4 regions of the Cupriavidus sp. CP313 genome follow, and region 2 is predicted to be linked to each of the others. Evidence: predicted binding sites of a transcription regulator. Region 2 holds the regulator's gene; each other region holds the start of a gene.
What was found. The regulator LexA, encoded in region 2, represses DNA repair genes until DNA is damaged. The targets are predictions, from matches to a motif close to ACTGTATNNNNATACAGT.
Positions count from the first base shown of each region.

Region 1: recA (recombinase RecA) is a predicted target of LexA. The motif match lies at 1,980-1,997, and genes of this name have one in related genera.
Region 3: ACW4E8_RS15710 (DUF2471 family protein) is a predicted target of LexA. The motif match lies at 1,993-2,010, and genes of this name have one in related genera.
Region 4: ACW4E8_RS03925 (ATP-dependent helicase) is a predicted target of LexA. The motif match lies at 2,332-2,349, and genes of this name have one in related genera.

Region 1 covers NZ_JBSVZB010000002.1:109,755-113,960, forward strand. The annotation lists gene ACW4E8_RS02700 (DUF2889 domain-containing protein) at 1-50, opposite strand, end outside; gene recX (recombination regulator RecX) at 194-670, opposite strand; gene recA (recombinase RecA) at 772-1,839, opposite strand; gene ACW4E8_RS02715 (response regulator) at 2,076-2,765, shown strand; gene ACW4E8_RS02720 (sensor histidine kinase N-terminal domain-containing protein) at 2,821-4,206, shown strand, end outside.
Region 2 covers NZ_JBSVZB010000008.1:73,144-77,349, reverse strand. The annotation lists gene ACW4E8_RS13820 (hypothetical protein) at 136-444, shown strand; tRNA gene ACW4E8_RS13815 (tRNA-His) at 552-627, shown strand; gene ACW4E8_RS13810 (hypothetical protein) at 719-1,063, shown strand; gene ACW4E8_RS13805 (hypothetical protein) at 1,103-1,273, opposite strand; gene lexA (transcriptional repressor LexA) at 1,384-2,037, opposite strand; gene ACW4E8_RS13795 (asparaginase) at 2,295-3,287, shown strand; gene rpsF (30S ribosomal protein S6) at 3,406-3,780, shown strand; gene priB (primosomal replication protein N) at 3,858-4,157, shown strand; gene rpsR (30S ribosomal protein S18) at 4,161-4,206, shown strand, end outside.
Region 3 covers NZ_JBSVZB010000010.1:40,695-44,900, reverse strand. The annotation lists gene ACW4E8_RS15725 (tetratricopeptide repeat protein) at 1-614, opposite strand, end outside; gene ku (non-homologous end joining protein Ku) at 611-1,516, opposite strand; gene ACW4E8_RS15715 (DUF2188 domain-containing protein) at 1,640-1,825, opposite strand; gene ACW4E8_RS15710 (DUF2471 family protein) at 2,027-2,317, shown strand; gene ACW4E8_RS15705 (glyoxalase superfamily protein) at 2,478-3,062, shown strand; gene ACW4E8_RS15700 (hypothetical protein) at 3,077-3,412, opposite strand; partial or broken gene ACW4E8_RS15695 (H-NS family nucleoid-associated regulatory protein) at 3,508-3,651, opposite strand; gene ACW4E8_RS15690 (hypothetical protein) at 3,838-4,101, shown strand; gene ACW4E8_RS15685 (hypothetical protein) at 4,146-4,206, shown strand, end outside.
Region 4 covers NZ_JBSVZB010000002.1:358,710-362,915, forward strand. The annotation lists gene ACW4E8_RS03905 (LysE family transporter) at 1-246, opposite strand, end outside; gene ACW4E8_RS03910 (hypothetical protein) at 330-932, opposite strand; gene ACW4E8_RS03915 (SoxW family protein) at 1,081-1,590, shown strand; gene ACW4E8_RS03920 (TlpA disulfide reductase family protein) at 1,702-2,238, shown strand; gene ACW4E8_RS03925 (ATP-dependent helicase) at 2,398-4,206, shown strand, end outside.

The DNA.
Region 1 (4,206 bases), on a different contig from region 2:
ATGGCGCGACGGTGACGCTGGGAGCGGTTGACGGGCTGGGACAGAGGCATGGCCAGGCTGGAAATACGGGGGCTGGGGAACGGCGGTGCCGGAGCACCGAAAACCGGGGGAGTTTAACATGCCGCGCCGCTTTGGCCGGGAACATCCTTGCGCAGCAACTGTCGCGGCGGGATTGTCGGCCAACCATGGCGCATCAGGCCTCGCCACCCTCGTCGCCGTAGTCTTCGTCCGCACCCTGGATGATTTTGCCCACCACCGAACGCGAAAACCCGCGCGCCACCATGAAGCGGATCTGCTTGGCCCGCGCCTCGGGCGTGTCGGGTGGTGCTCCGAACCGCTTGCGCCAGACCTCACGGGCGCGCGCCACTTCCGTGGCGCGCAGCCGCTCCTGCAGATCACCCAGCTGCTCGCTGCCGAGCTTGTGGGTCTTGGCTTCCTGCATCACGCGCGCGGTGCCGTAGCGGGCGCCGCGGCGGTGCGCCAGGCTGTCGGCAAAGCGCTGATTCGACAGCCAGTTCTCGCGTTCCAGCGCGTCCAGCAACTGCTCCAGCTGCTCGGCCGACTCGGCATGCGGCGCCAGCTTGCGCGCCAGCTCGGCACGGCTGTGCTCGCGGCGCGACAGGTAGCCGACGGCACGGGCCTTCAGCGAAAGCGGGGGACGGGTTGCCATGGGTTGCCGGAATCTGTGAATGGGGGGCCCGCGCCAAGCAAAAAGGCCGGGGCATCGGCGATGCCCCGGCCTTCCGGATGGCGCAATGGCCGCTGGCGCGGTCAGTCCTCGACCGCTACTGCCGTGGCAGCCGCCGCCGTGGGGTTCATGGCCACCACGCCCAGTGCCGCGCGCACCTTGTTCTCGATCTCGTCGGCAATATCCGGGTTCTCGCGCAGGTATTCGCGCGCGTTGTCCTTGCCCTGGCCGATCTTGTCGCCGTTGTAGCTGTACCAGGCGCCGGATTTTTCAACGATCTTGGCGTCCACGCCCAGGTCGATGATCTCGCCCTGGCGCGAAATGCCCTGGCCGTACAGGATGTCGAAGAAGGCTTCGCGGAACGGCGGCGAGACCTTATTCTTGACCACCTTGACCTTGGTCTCGTTGCCGATCACGTCGTCGCCCTTCTTGATCGAGCCGATGCGGCGGATATCCAGGCGCACCGAGGCGTAGAACTTCAGCGCATTGCCGCCGGTGGTGGTTTCCGGCGAGCCGAACATCACGCCAATCTTCATGCGGATCTGGTTGATGAAGATCACCAGGCAGTTGGTGCGCTTGATGGTGCCGGTCAGCTTGCGCAGCGCCTGGCTCATCAGGCGGGCCTGCAGGCCGGGCAGGGAATCGCCCATTTCGCCTTCGATTTCGGCCTTGGGCACCAGCGCAGCCACCGAGTCGATCACGATCAGGTCGATCGAGCCCGAGCGCACCAGCGCGTCGGTGATTTCCAGCGCCTGCTCGCCGGTGTCCGGCTGCGAGATCAGCAGGTCGCCGACATTGACGCCCAGCTTGTTGGCGTAGCTGACGTCCAGCGCGTGCTCGGCGTCGATAAAGGCGCAGGTGCCGCCCAGCTTCTGCATCTCGGCCACGACCTGCAGCGTCAGCGTGGTCTTGCCCGAGGATTCCGGACCATAGATCTCGACCACGCGGCCGCGCGGCAGGCCGCCGACGCCAAGCGCGATGTCCAGGCCGAGCGAACCGGTGGATACCACCTGGATGTCCTTCTCGACCTCGCCGTCGCCCAGGCGCATGATCGAGCCCTTGCCGAACTGCTTCTCGATCTGGGAGAGCGCGGCGGCAAGCGCCTTCTGCTTCTCGGCGCTCACGCCGGCACCTGCCTTCTTGTCGTCCATGGTCGTCCTTGAATCAATGGTGTATAAATAGGCCGCATGTGGCGCGGCACCGGCATTTTCCGGCTCCAGCGCCGGCCCGGCTGTCTGCGCGGCCGCTCTCCAGGGGGTCTCCCCGGGCAGCCCCAGCGGAACGTGCGGGTACTGTATAAAAAAACAGTATGCTTGGCAAGCCCCATCGCGCCGCTTGCGCTGATTGCGCGCCGGCGCCGGCTATGCCGGCCACGGTGGAGACAACCATGCGCATTCTGATCGCCGAAGATGACGACGTGCTGGCCGACGGCCTGACGCGCTCGCTACGCCACTCTGGCTATGCCGTCGACCACGTCACCAACGGCCTGGAAGCCGATTCCGCGCTGTCGACCCAGACTTTCGACCTGCTGATCCTGGACCTGGGCCTGCCGCGTATGTCCGGGCTGGAAGTACTCAAGCGCCTGCGCGCGCGCGGCGCCATGCTGCCGGTGCTGATCCTGACCGCTGCCGACAGCGTCGACGAGCGCGTCAAGGGCCTGGACCTGGGGGCCGACGACTATATGGCCAAGCCCTTTGCCCTGTCCGAACTGGAAGCGCGCGTGCGCGCGCTGGTGCGGCGCGGCGCCGGCGGCGGCGCCACGCTGATGCGGCACGGGCCGCTGGCCTACGACCAGGTCGGGCGCATCGCCTATCTCAACGACCAGATGCTGGACCTGTCCGCGCGCGAGATCGGGTTGCTGGAGATCCTGCTGACACGCAGCGGCCGCCTGGTATCGAAAGAGCAGCTGGTGGACCACCTGTGCGAGTGGGGCGAGGAAGTCAGCAACAACGCCATCGAGGTCTACGTGCACCGGCTGCGCAAGAAGATCGAAGTCGGCGGCATCCGCATCGCCACCGTGCGCGGGCTTGGCTACTGCCTGGAGAAATTCCAGCCGGCGGTGGCCGCGCACGACTGATCCCCGCCCGACGCCACCGCAGGCCAAGCGACCGACCTGAGCGCAAACCGCCGAGATGAGCCTGCTGCGACTGCCCTGGCGGCGCGTGCCCCGCGCCGCGCCACCCCCTCCTTCCGCCGCCCCGCCCCCGGGCGCCGTCGACCAGGACCTGGCCGACGCACTGCCGCACCTGGAGGACGGCACCGCGCATCCGGCGCCGCGTTCGCTGTTCGGCGAGATCCTCGACTGGATGCTGGCGCCGCTGCTGCTGCTCTGGCCGATGAGCATCGCGGTGACCTACCTGGTGGCCAAGTCGATCGCCAACGGGCCCTTCGACCGCGCGCTGGAAGCCAGCGCCATCGTGCTGTCGCAGCAGGTGCGCGAGGTCAACGGGCGCATCACGCTGCAGCTGCCGCTGTCGGCGCGCGAGATCCTGCGCGCCGACGAGACCGACAACATCTATTACCAGGTGGTCGGCAAGCGCGGCGAATACGTCGCCGGCGACCACGACCTGCCGCTGCCGTCCGAAGAGGACCAGGGCCATGCGGGCCTGGTGTCCCTGCGCGATGACCGCGTGGCCGGCAACGACGTGCGCGTGGCCTACACCTATATCGACCTGAAGCAGGTCAGCGGCACCCAGCCGGTGCTGGTGCAGGTGGCCGAGACCCTGGACAAGCGCGCGCGCCTGGCCAACGAGATCATCAAGGGGGTGATCCTGCCGCAGTTCGTGATCCTGCCGCTGGCGGTGGTGCTGGTGTGGTTCGGGCTGTCGCGCGGGCTGGCGCCGCTGACCGCGATCCAGCAGCGCATCCGCGCGCGCAACCCCGGCGATACCAGCCCGATCGACGAACGCGCCGCGCCACAGGAGATCACGCCGCTGGTGGGTTCGTTCAACGACCTGCTGGCACGCCTGGACCAGTCGGTGCAGACCCAGAAGCGCTTTATCGCCGATGCCGCGCACCAGATGAAGACACCGCTGGCGGGCCTGCGCATGCAGGCCGAGCTGGCGCAGCGCGAGCAGTCGCCGGAAGAGCTGCGGCGCTCGCTGGCGCAGATCGCCGGCAGCTCTGAGCGCACCGCGCACCTGGTCACGCAGTTGCTGTCGCTGGCGCGCATGGAAAACCTGGCGGGCACCGGCGGCATGGCAGCGCTGGATCTCGCGGCGCTCGCGCGCGAGGTGGTCAAGGACTGGCTGCCGCAGGCCTGGGCGCGCGACATCGATCTGGGCCTGGATGCCGGCGACCATCCGGTGATGGTGCAGGGCAACCGCCTGATGCTGACCGAGATGCTGAACAACCTGCTCGACAACGCCATCCGCTACACGCCGCGCGGCGGGCATGCCACGGTGCGCGTCAGCGCCGATGCCTTCGAGCCGTTCGCCTACCTGGATGTGGAAGACACCGGCCCGGGCATTGCGCCGGCCGAGCGCGAGCGCGTGATGGAGCGCTTCTACCGCGTGCTC
Region 2 (4,206 bases):
CAGAGGTAGGGGCTGTGCACAGCATATTTGCACGAGCGATCAACGGCGTGCGCGAAGGTGCCAGCCGGGCTGGGCTCCCTGATCGACGGCCGTGATACGATCCCTCGAATTGCCCCAGGCGAGACAAGGCATGGTATGCGGACCGATGCCGGCAGGGGGAGCAGCGTGGAAAAAGCAAACGTGGAAAACGAAGCGCCGTTCGGCGTTGTCTATGAAGACTTCAGAGTGGTCTGGGTTGCCGAGCAACTGCAGGACGGCAAATGGACGGCACGCTACTGCTGGCACCCCGGCACTTCAGAAGCCGCTGGCAAGGCGTTGCAGGAAGCTGTGCTGAATGGCAAGTCGCGCCGCCTGTTGGGGCAGTTCGATACCGAAGCCGAGACCGTCGAAGCCATCAAGCAGGCAGTGCTGCTTGAGGCAAAGTGGAGCCCGTCCCGAACCTGAGCTTTCCTCTCAAAAAAAATTGTGCGGGATACTAGCCATCCCGGGAAACTGTTTGTATAATCTTGTTTTTCGTCGATCAGCAACGTAACGCGCTGATGACCTCTACGGTGGCTGTAGCTCAGTTGGTAGAGTCCAGGATTGTGATTCCTGTCGTCGTGGGTTCGAGTCCCATCAGCCACCCCAAAGCATTTTCCAAAACGGCGCCTCGCGAGGGCGCCGTTTTGCATTCCCCGGGGGTGGTATGTCTGTTCGAGCGGCAGTGATTGGCGTAGCGATGGCAGCCATGGTGGCAGGGTGTGCCACCGGTACTTCTGAAAAGGACATTCGCGCGCGTGCGCCTATGCGCTTGTTCACGCCTGCCAAGATGGGCGATGTTGCGAAATGCCTTCGCAACAATCTGGGCGATGACGCCGCGGTCGTCAACTATCCGGCGAAGAGCCAGACTGAGATTCGCATCGGCCAGACCACGTCTGGCGGTGAATACCAATACGCCTATCTGATTTCGCTGACGGCGAAGCCGGATGGTACGGCGCTGGAGCTGCGCAAGAGCGATACGTGGTTCCCGCAGCTGACACCGCAAGAGCTGGAAGCAGAAGCCAAGGCGTGCGCGCGTAGCTGAGGGCAGGGCCCACGGCTACGCGGGCTGCACCCGTAGGGTTCAGGCAGCCAGCTTTTCGGCGGTTTCGAGTTCAAGCATGCGGCAGATCGCCGCCATGCTGCCGACCATGGTGCGTCGCTGCGTACCCTGGTAGACGCGTACGCCCTTGCTCTGGCGGAACGGCACGGGCTTGACCGGGCGACGGGCGGCGACTTGGTGGATTTGCGGCATGGTGGCACCTCTTTTAGGCAAAGCGGGGTCAACACCCGGCAAGCCGGGCGGCGTCTGCAAAGCAATGGAAGCGGGTGGGCCCGCGCAGGCGGTTGGCCTGCGGTGCCCGGCTAGAAGCCGGAGGATCGGATCAGCCCGACGGCGATGCCTTCCAGCGAGAACTCCTCGCCAGGCTCCACGATGATGTTGCTGAAGTCCGGGTTTTCTGCGATCAGTTCGATATGGCCACCGCGCCGCTGCAGGCGCTTGACGGTCACGTCATCACCCAGGCGCGCCACCACGATCTTGCCGTTGGCGGCTTCGCTGGCGCGGCGCACGGCCAGCAGGTCGCCATCGAGGATGCCGGCGTCGCGCATGCTCAGGCCGCGCACGCGCAGCAGGTAATCAGGGCGTTCGTCGAAGACCGAGGCGTCGACCTGGTACTGGCGGTCGATATGCTCGGCGGCGAGAATCGGGCTGCCGGCAGCAACACGGCCCACCAGCGGCAGCGTCAGCTGCATCACGCCGGCCATCGGCAACGAAAACTGGTCGGGCATTTCCGAATCGCTGCGTGCCACCTTCAGGCGGATGCCACGTGAGGCGCCCGGGGTCAGTTCGATCACGCCCTTGCGTGCCAGGGCCCTCAGGTGCTCTTCTGCGGCATTGGGCGAGGAGAAGCCGAATTCTGCGGCGATCTCGGCGCGCGTGGGCGGAAAGCCGGTATGGCGGATCGTGTTGCGGATCAGATCGAAAATCTGCTGCTGCCGGGGTGTCAGGGTCGCCATGGGATCGCCGTTCCGTGCAGGGCCACGGGGATTCCGGGTAAGGGATCGGTCGATCCTTTATCCTGCATCCGGCTGGCCAGGCACTGTATGTTTAAACAGTATGCTGTGATTTTATACAGTATCGGCCTGAGCGCAAGCAGAATTTTTGGGGCGAGTCGCATGGACGGAATGTGGATCGCCAGCGCGGGCCGGCGGCGAGGCGGGGCGCGCCCGTTACAATCGGCATTCCTGTTTTCCCACTTTCTTTGCACGCCCCCATGACCCAATTGCCTCGCATCGTCGTACTGGCCACCGGCGGCACCATCGCTGGCGCGGCCGGCAACTCCGCCAGCAGCGCACGCTACCAGGCGGCGACCGTGCCGGTGTCGTCGTTGCTGGCAGCGGTGCCCGCGCTGCAGTCGGCGGCCCGCATCGAAGCCGAGCAGGTGGCCCAGGTCGACAGCAAGGACATGACCTTCACGCTCTGGCAAACGCTGGCGGCGCGGGTTGAGCACTGGTCCGCGCAGCCCGACGTGGCCGGCATCGTGATCACGCACGGCACCGATACGCTGGAAGAAACCGCGATGGCGCTGCACCTGACGCAATCGTGTCCGGTGCCCGTGGTGATGACGGCGGCAATGCGTCCGTCGACGTCGCTGTCGGCCGATGGTCCGCTGAATCTGCTGGATGCGGTGCGCGTGGCCGCTCATCCCGATGCGCGCGGCAAGGGGGTGCTGGTGGCGCTGAACCAGCAGATCCACGCTGCGCGGGATGTGGCCAAGGCCCACACGTCGGCAGTTGACGCCTTTGTCTCGGCCTGCGGGCCGCTGGGTTTCGTGCAGGATGACTACGTGCGCTTCGCCCGCGCGCCGCGCGCGGCCTGGGTGATCGGGCCGATGCCGGCGGCGTGGCCGATGGTGGAGATCGTGGCGAGCTACGCCCAGCCGGGCAGGGTGGCTGTGGATGCGCTGGTCCGCGCGGGCGTTGCCGGGCTGGTGGTGGCTGCCGCCGGCAATGGCTCGGTGCATGAGGTACTGGCCGAGGCGCTGGCCGATGCCGCTGCCGCGGGCGTGGCCGTGGTGCGCAGTTCCCGCACCGGGGCCGGCCATGTGGCGATTCCGCCCCAGCTCAGCCCGGCGGATGGGGCTTTTGTTTCCGCAACGGACCTCAATCCCTATAAGGCGCGCGTGCTGCTGGCCCTGGCGCTGGCAGCCGATGCAGGGCTGGCGCGAGATCCGGCAAGGCTGCAGGCCATGTTTGCCAACGCCTGATTTGCCTGTGTAAACAGCGGCTTGCGCACTTGCTGCTATGCGCGCTATAATTTAAGGCTATTCAACCTTGCCACACCGGACTCGTGACGCCCGGGTGGCTAATCCAGAAGGAGCGTCAATGCGTCATTACGAAATCGTCTTCATCGTCCACCCGGACCAGAGCGAACAAGTGCCGGCCATGATCGAGCGCTACAAGCAGCTCGTGACCTCGCAGAACGGCAACGTTCACCGCGTGGAAGACTGGGGCCGTCGCCAGATGGCTTACATGATCCAGAAGCTGGCCAAGGCTCACTACGTTTGCCTGAACATCGAATGCGGCAAGGAAACGCTGGCTGAACTGGAACACGCGTTCAAGTTCAACGACGCCGTCCTGCGCCACCTGATCGTGCAGACCAAGAAGGCCGAGACCGCACCTTCGCCGATGATGAAGGAAGTGCAGCGCGAAGAAGCCCGCAAGGCCGCGCAAACGACCACCGAAGGCCAGGCCGCCTGAGTGCGGACTGCGGTGCGCGCCATGGCTGACAGCGTCGGCCACGGCAGCATGGATTGCAACCAGCAAGAGGTCCCGCGTTGAACCAGCTTCGGCTTGCCGCCACCCTGGCGGAACGCGATGCCCTGCGCTATACCCCGGCCGGGGTCCCCGTCGTGAACTGCATCCTGCAGTACAGCGGCGAGGCCGTCGAGGCGCAAACGCCGCGGCAGGTCGAGTTTGCAATCGCAGCGATGGGGATCGGACAGCTTGGCCAGCGTCTGGAGCGGTTACCGCTCGGCACGCTGCTCGACTGCGAAGGATTCCTGGCCCGCAAGCACCGCAACAGCAAGGCTCTCGTCTTTCACATCACTGGATGTAAAGCATTCGAAAAGGATTGAATCATGGCATTCGTCAAACGTGACAACAAGAACAAGAAGCGCTTCCAGC
Region 3 (4,206 bases), on a different contig from region 2:
AGCAAGGCGGTGCTGGACGGAAATTGAGTGCGCGCCTCCGCAAGAACGCTTAACGCTTCAGTGCAATTTCCCTGATCGCATAGCAGTGCGCTGAGGTCCAGCCATGCCGCATGCATGGACGGATCAAGTCTTATCGCATTTCGGTAAGCACTTTCCGCTTCGGCTACGCGATGATGGGCCTCATGCTCCCTGCCTATCTCATAGGAGTCATAGGCATCATTGGAGCCAACTTCCGGATGCGATACAACGACGGCATCTCCGGCACGCTGAGCAAGGTCAAATCGCAACTGTCCGGAGTCGGCAACCCATTCAGCCCCATGTGAGCTAGCTATAACGTCGTTTCCTTCCGCACGCAGAGACATGGCCGACGTTGGGCGGCCGTGCGAGAGGGATTTTGTTCGGAGCAGGGACCTCCTTATGCGACCGGAGGAGATATTGGATTGGCGCAGTGCCTGCGCGGTGCGAAGGACAACCAGGTCTCGAAAACTGAACCGATACTCGCCGCGGTCGCCTCGGGCAGGTGCGACCACCCCAGCCACGACCAGCGACATGACCGCGGAGCGCGGTATGCCAACGATCTCGATGACGTCGCGCATCGTATACGAACGCATCATGCTTGCTTTTTGCTGGACCGCTTTGCCGGCGTGGCCGGCGTGCTCTCCGCTTCTGCGCGCTTGGCAGTGCGCCGGGCTGGCGCCTTGCTTTCCTTGGCGGTCTTGGCGACCGCCGCACCCGCTTTTGGAGTACCAATGCTTTTCCGAAGCGCTTCCATTAGGTCGATCACCTCCGCGCCAGTGACGGCGTCATGAGTCTCGGCAACGGTGATGTCCTTGCCCTCGATCTTTCGGTCTATCTGGGCAAGGACGCGTTGCTTCTCTTCATCTGTGTACTCGGCGGGATCGTAGCCTTCAACCGAATTCTGCTCGATGAGTTGCTCGGCCAGCGATAGTTCAGCGTTCGAGACATCGACAGTCTCGACATGTAGTTCAGCCATGGATCGGACCTCGTCGGCGTACAGAAGCTGCTGCAATATCAGCCCGTCATCACTCACGCGTATCTGGACCATGTACTGCTTGCCCTTCCAAGACCATTTCGCAAGTGCGCATTTCTCCGTGGCGCGCATGGCTTCCGAAAGCAAGCTGTAAGGCTTGGCGCCCCTTTTGTCAGGCCCGAGGTAATACGCCTTGTCGTAGTAAATCGGGTCGATCGCCTTGAGCGGCATGAAAGCGACAATGTCGATCGTATGCTGGGCAGCTTCCTCCAACGCCTTGAGCTCATCCGAGGTGAACAATACGTATTTGTCCTTCTCGAATTCGTAACCCTTGACCATGTCGGCGCGATCGACGACGACGCCTTCCTTCTGGCAGATGTACTGCTGCCGAAGCCTTGACCCGCACCCTGCGTGTAGCAAGTTGAAACTGAGAGCGGCCTTGCTCTCTGTGGCGGAAAAGACCTTTACGGGAATGGAGACCAAGCCGAAACTGATCGAGAGCGAGGCGATGGAGCGCGCGGCCATTTGGAACTCCTAGCGGCGAGACACTATCAGCGTAGTTAACAGAGCGGCTGGACGCCGTAGGCCGGCGCCGCATTACTGGATCAGCGCCCGCCGACGGGCAGCGGCCGCTACGCGAAATGTGCGCTAAGTGCCAGTTTCGAGGGTGCCTGCTCTAGCCCTTGATGTCCCGGGGGTCGTGGCCGTAGGTGTGTTGCGTTCCCTGAGTTTTCCGTCGCGGCCGCGAATGAAGAGCTCGGCCTTGTCCCGCTTTGCCCTTTCGGTGCCGGCCTTGATTGCATCCTCTTGGTTTGCGAAATCTTGGCCCTCCATCTTACCGCCAACCTCAACCCGCCAGGCTCCTTCGCTTGTTCGACATGATCGTCTCCAGAAATGCTGGCGTGAGTCACAGTGGCGGTATCGGTCGTCGTCCTAGGTATCCGGTCGGGTGGTGGGGATCTCTACCAGGTGGCTCTTGCCGAGGTTACGGATCTCCTGATACTGTATGAATGTACAGTATCAGGAGATCAAGCCATGGAGCTTTTGCAGGTGGCCGAGCAGGCGGTCATTGAGGCGCTGCCTCCAATTATTCGACGTCACCGCGAAAGCGGGCATTTAACTTGGCACTTGCTGCATCAGATCGAGGCAGAGGTGCTTGCAGATGTGGCAGCAAGCGGCAAGCACAATCCGCAGGTGTTGCGCATGATGCGAGCACCCGCGGTTCTGCAGTATCCGAAAGACGAGCGGCCCGCTTCCTTTGTCGGGCATGACGTTGTTCCCATTGTGTTTGCTGCGATCGCTGCCGCGTGGCAGCGAGTGGATTGACGGCCTGGTCCCCTGGACAGCTTGTGCCATAATCCCAGCCATCGGCGCATGCCTGCGCCGGCCGCCCACGAGGCAAACTCGTTTCGACGGGATGGCGCTTCCCTTACGATCTTCGCGCAGGAACGACTAGTGGGCTGTCGATTCCAGCGTGGAGACCGAAATGCCGAAAGCTCCGACCGCGACGCTCGTCGCGAATCTAAAGCGTAGGGCAAAGGAACTCGCCCGTTCGGGCAGCATTTCCCATTCCGAAGCACTGGAGCGCATGGCAGCCGAGGCCGGCTACCGAGACTGGCACGCCCTTCTTCAAGCGCACTCAGCCGCGGCGTCGCCGCCGGCAACCGAGCCGATATCGGTGTTGCCTGTAGATCCCAAGCTCCGTCCCGGATTTGATAGCACGCCCAATGACGAGCGCGATGAGGAGGAGATCCTTGCGTGGTGGGATCGTCCCTATGCGCTTACGCTGCCGGATGGCTCTCTCGAAGTCCGTTGCCTTGACGGCGGCGCGTGGGATCGATCGACCTGGTACGGTGCCGCGCCTGATATGGCCAGCGCTATGAAATTGGCGGATGAGAAGCTCGCGCGCTGGCGGGAGGCCCGCGAGCGTCCGTCAACGATGCTGGATGGGGACTTGATCTGTATCGTGCGAATGCCGTCGCGGCCTCGCGAGGGCATCCAGGTCTTGGCCGAGGTGGCAGACTTTTCTGCAGCGCAAGAATGGCTGCGGGAGCATGGCTACACTGGCTGACTAGCCGCGGGACGTCAGATGCTGATCTCGCACTTGCCAGCCAGGGGTACCGGTGAGGCCAGAGTGGAGATAAGCGTATAGCCCGGATACTTGCGTTGTGCTGACTCGGTAAGCTGCGAGATCGCCTCGGCTTGCGAATCCGCCTCGACGATAGCGTGGACGGGCTTGATGACGTCCATGGTCCCGTCCTTGCGTAGAACTCCAGCCACCATGAATCTCGTGGGCTGCGTCACCTGCCAGATCGTCTGACTAGCATAGCCGTCCGCGTGAAAGGCGGTGGCCGCAAGAGCAAGCACCACTCCTGGCAGGGTTGGCCAGCACCTCAGTTGCATCTTGATCTTCGTATTCATGACAAGAGATGTTGTTCAGGTACTAGACATCTAAACACGGTGGATGGGTAACCGAGCAAGCCCGGTGATACGGTTAGGCGGTCAGAAACCGTTCGCGGTTCGTCCCCAAGCCATGCCGGCGCGCGGCCGCGATCGGACCAGGTCTTGCCGGTCTTGGGATCCTAATACATCGGGGGAAGGCCGCCGCCAAGCTTGGCTTTGGTTTTGCCAGCGCCGGCCGGGCGGCCCTCGGCGCTTCGTGCCCGGGTGGTTCGCTTCTTGTGCCCGGTCGAACTCCCCGATCGAGGTAAGTCGTCGAGGCGCAGGTGTTCTCGGCGCCTCTTGGTTGAACTGGGTTTCGGTTGCTACGCTCACGCCGATCATTGCTAATATCGGCATGTGTGTGGGGTTTGGTAGGCCCGAGGGCGCCAGGGAGGGCGCGAACAATGAAGCGACGATTCTTCCTGCTGCTGTGGTGGGCCGCGACCCTGTGGCTGGCCGTGGTGGCATTCGGCTGGTGGTCTTGGTTTTCGAAGCACGGGAGTTGGCCGGAGCGCTCGACGCTTCTTCCGTACGACTATGTGTACGAAGGATTCATGCGCACGCGGGTTTATCCGCTCGTGGCCATCGCGATCGCGTATGCCGCGTGCTTCATCGGGTATGGGAAGCCGTACCGGCCACCGCGCATGAGCGATTTCCTGAAACAATAGTAGTTCGACAGAAAACGCCCCCGCGTGATGGGAGGAAAGCTAACGTGGACGAACCGCAAAACGAGCGCAAGCAGGATTCGGGCTGGCGGGCCAGCGCGAAACGGC
Region 4 (4,206 bases), on a different contig from region 2:
GTACAGCGCGCCAATCGTCTTGACCACCATGAAGGCCTGCTCCGAGGCCAGCAGCAGCGCGCCCAGCCCGCCCCCCGCCACCAGCAGCACGATCACCAGCCCGGCCTGCAGGCCGAAGATGGTGGTGGTGGTCCTGCGCAGCCCGTACGAGAGCCCATGGCTCATCGACAGCACCGCGCCCGACCCCGGCGACACGGCGATCACCCAGCACGCGGCGAAATAAGCCAACCACACTTCCCAACGCATCCCAACTCTCCTTTGACGACAACCATGCCGGGGCCACGATCCCGCAGCCACGGCACAAACAATCTTTCCTGCAGCGCGGCGCGTCAGAACGGGTGGAATCCGCCCAGGAACTGCTCCACCTGCTCGGCCTGGCGCGCGTCGCGCGCGGCATCGCCCGATTCCAGCACCACCGCCTGGTACGCGCGCGTACCCACGGCCACCAGGCGCGCCGTCAGCCGGCGCGGCGACTGGTCCTGCGGCGACACCCCGCTGGCCTGCACTTCCACGCCGGCAATCGGGCGGCCCGGACGGTCGGCACTCATCACGGTGACGGGCCGCGCGCGCGGCTCGCCCGACGGCGTGCCAAGGTTGGCCAGCAGGCCGGCCTGCATCGCCGCCAGCGCCTCGCGCCGCAGGGCTTCGTCATCGGCGGGCAGCGTCACCACGCCCACGGCGAACAGCGTGTCATCGACGCGCGCGGCTTCCATCGTCATCGGCAGCTTGCGCCCGGCAATGGTGACATCGCGCGCGGCGCTGGTGGGCTTGCCTGGATAAAGCGCGGCATAGGCGCCCTCGCCGGACTGGATGGTGCGCCAGTCATAGCGCGGCGAACAGGCGCACAGGGCGAATGCCAGCACGGCGGCACGGCACAGCAGCGGCCGGCGGACAGCGGCAGGAAAGCTCAGCGGGGGCGGCACAAGACGCATCGGGAATCTATGGGGGACGGCGCGCACAGGCTGCGGGCGGCGCTGGCGGGCGCCATCGCCTGCGGGCGGAAACCGGTATTATCCCGGAAGCGGCGCGCCAGTGCTTGCTGCGCCGCTCCCACTATCCCCCTGCCCCCACGTTCCAGCCATGCCTGCCGCCCGCATCGCCCGCCACGCCTTTGCCATCACCAGCCTGCGCTGGGTGGCCGCGAGCGCGTTGCTGGCAGCCGCGACCGGCATGCCCGCCGCCGCCGCCAGCCCCGCCCACCTGCCGCCGGCCACCGACCTGGCCGCCCACGGCACCGAGGCCGCGCGTCGCGGCGAGCCGCTGGTGGTGCTGGTGTCGATGCCGGGCTGCGGCTATTGCGACGCGGTGCGCCGCAACTACCTGGGCCCGCAGGCCGCCACCGGCGAGATCGCCGTGCGCGAGCTCGACATGACCGCCGACACCCCCCTGCGCGATGCCGACGGCAGCCTGACCACCGCGCGCGCCTGGGCCCGGGCGCACCAGGTGCGGGTGGCGCCCACGGTGCTGTTCCTGGACCGCCAGGGCCGCGCCGCCGCCGGCCCGCTGCGCGGCATGCAGCCGGATTTCTACGGCGCCTACCTGGAACAGGCGCTGGACCAGGCACGCGCCGCCATCGCCACCCGGCGCTGAATGGATTGGGGTGCTTGCGGCAGATTGCCGCAGCCCGGCCCCGCGCAGCGCGCGAACGCCCGCGGCATTAGAATGTCCCATTGCTGACCGAACCTGCCTGACCCGGATTCCATGACCACTGCTGCCCCTGCCACCCAATCCTCCCGCAAGCCCTGGCCCATCGTCGTGGCCGTGGTCGTGCTCGCGCTGCTGGGCTGGTTCGGCTACCGCGCGCTGTCGCCGGCCAATACGGCCCCGGCGGCCACCTTCACGCTGCTGTCGGGCGAGAAGGTCAGCACCGCGGACCTCAAGGGCAAGGTCTACATGATCAACTTCTGGGCCACCAGCTGCGCCACCTGCGTCAAGGAAATGCCGGACATGGTCCGCACCTATGAGCAGTTCAAGGGCAAGGGGCTGGAATTCGTCGCCGTGGCGATGAACTACGATCCGCCCATGTATGTGATGAACTACGCCAAGACGCGCGGCCTGCCGTTCAAGGTGGCGATGGATTCCGACGGCACCGCGGCCAAGGCCTTCGGCAATGTGCAGCTGACGCCGACCACCTTCGTGGTCGACAAGGACGGCCGCATCCTGAAGCGCTATGTGGGCGAGCCCGAGTGGGATGCCCTGCACAAGCTGCTGGATGGCGCGCTGGCAAAGTCCGCGTAACGCTCCCAGCGGCAACCGCAGCGAAAAGGTGCTCATCGAGCACCTTTTTTTGTTTTTACGCACGATCGCCAGGGCAGCAGGTTGCGCGACACCCCTGTATGGATATACAGTTTGCGCCAGCCTTTTCTGAGTTTTCCGAGCCTTCCCCGAGCCCTGCCTGTGACTTTGGACCTAGCCCCCGCCGCCGACCTCGCGGCCGTCCCTGAAGCCGATGACGTCCCCGCCTACCTGTCCCGGCTCAACCCGGAGCAGCGCGCCGCGGTGGCGCATGGCAGCGACGCGCCGCTGCTGATCATCGCCGGCGCCGGCTCGGGCAAGACCAATACGCTGGCGCACCGGGTCGCGCACCTGGTGCTGGCCGGTGCCGATCCGCGCCGCATCCTGCTGCTGACGTTCTCGCGCCGCGCCGCGGCCGAGATGGGCCGGCGCGTCGAACGCATCGTCGACCAGGCGCTGGGCACCCAGACCGGCGCGGGGCGCGCGGCACTGCAGTGGTCCGGCACCTTCCACGCCATCGGCGCGCGCCTGCTGCGCGAATACGCCGAGACCCTGGGCCTGTCGCCCGCCTTCACCATCAGCGACCGCGGCGATGCCGCCGACCTGATGCACGTGGTGCGCCACGACCTGGGCCTGTCGGAGACCACCAGCCGCTTCCCGAAGAAGGAAACCTGCCTGGCGATCTACTCGCGCGTGGTCAACACCCAGGCGCCGCTGGAAGACGTGCTCAAGCAGCAGTTCCCGCGCTACGCGATGTGGGCCGATGCGCTGCGCACCCTGTTCGCCGGCTATGTCGAGGCCAAGCAGAAGCAGCATGTGCTGGACTATGACGACCTGCTGCTGTACTGGGCGCAGGCCATGGCCGAGCCCACCATCGCACAGGACATGGGCGCGCGCTTCGACCATGTGCTGGTCGACGAATACCAGGACACCAATGCGCTGCAAGCGTCGATCCTGCTGGCTATGCGACCGGACGGCCGCGGCCTGACCGTGGTGGGGGACGACGCGCAGTCGATCTACGCCTTCCGCGGCGCCACCGTGCGCAATATCCTGGACTTCCCGGCGCAGTTCACGCCGGCCGCGCAGCAGGTCACGCTGTCGCAGAACTACCGCTCGACGCAGCCGATCCTGCAGGCCGCCAACGCCGTGATCGGGCTGGCGGCCGAGCGCTATACCAAGGACCTGTGGTCCGAGCGCGCCTCGGCCGAAAAGCCCGGCGTGATCGTGGTCAACGATGAGGCCGACCAGGCCCGCTACGTGGTCGAGCAAGTGCTGGCACGGCGCGAGGCCGGCCTGACGCTGATGGCACAGGCGGTGCTGTTCCGCGCCGCCGACCACAGCGCGCAGGTAGAGATCGAGCTGGCCCGGCGCAATATCCCGTTCGTGAAGTTCGGCGGACTGAAGTTCCTGGAATCGACCCACGTCAAGGACGCGCTGGCGGTGGTGCGCTGGCTGGAAAACCCGCGCGACCGCATGGCGGGCTTCCGCACGCTGCAGCTGCTGCCCGGCATCGGCCCCAAGACCGCGGCGCGCGTGCTGGATGCACTGGCGCTGGCGACCGAGCCGCTGTTCTCATTGGAAGCATTCGAGCCGCCGCCGGCCGCCGCACCCGCCTGGGCCGACCTGCTGGCGCTGGCGCGCGCGCTGATGGCACCCACCTCGCCGTGGCCGTCGGAGTTCGAGCAAGTGCTGGCCTGGTACGCGCCGCACCTGGAGCGCCTGCACGACGATGCCGCCGCGCGCCAGGCCGACCTGCAGCAGCTGGAGCGCATCGCCGCCACCTACGGCGCGCGCGAGCGCTTCCTGACCGAACTGACGCTGGACCCGCCCAGCGCCTCCAGCGACGAATCCGGCGTGCCCTCGCGCGACGAGGACTACCTGATCCTGTCGACCATCCACTCGGCCAAGGGCCAGGAGTGGAAGGCGGTGTACGTGCTCAATGCGGTCGACGGCTGCATGCCGAGCGACCTG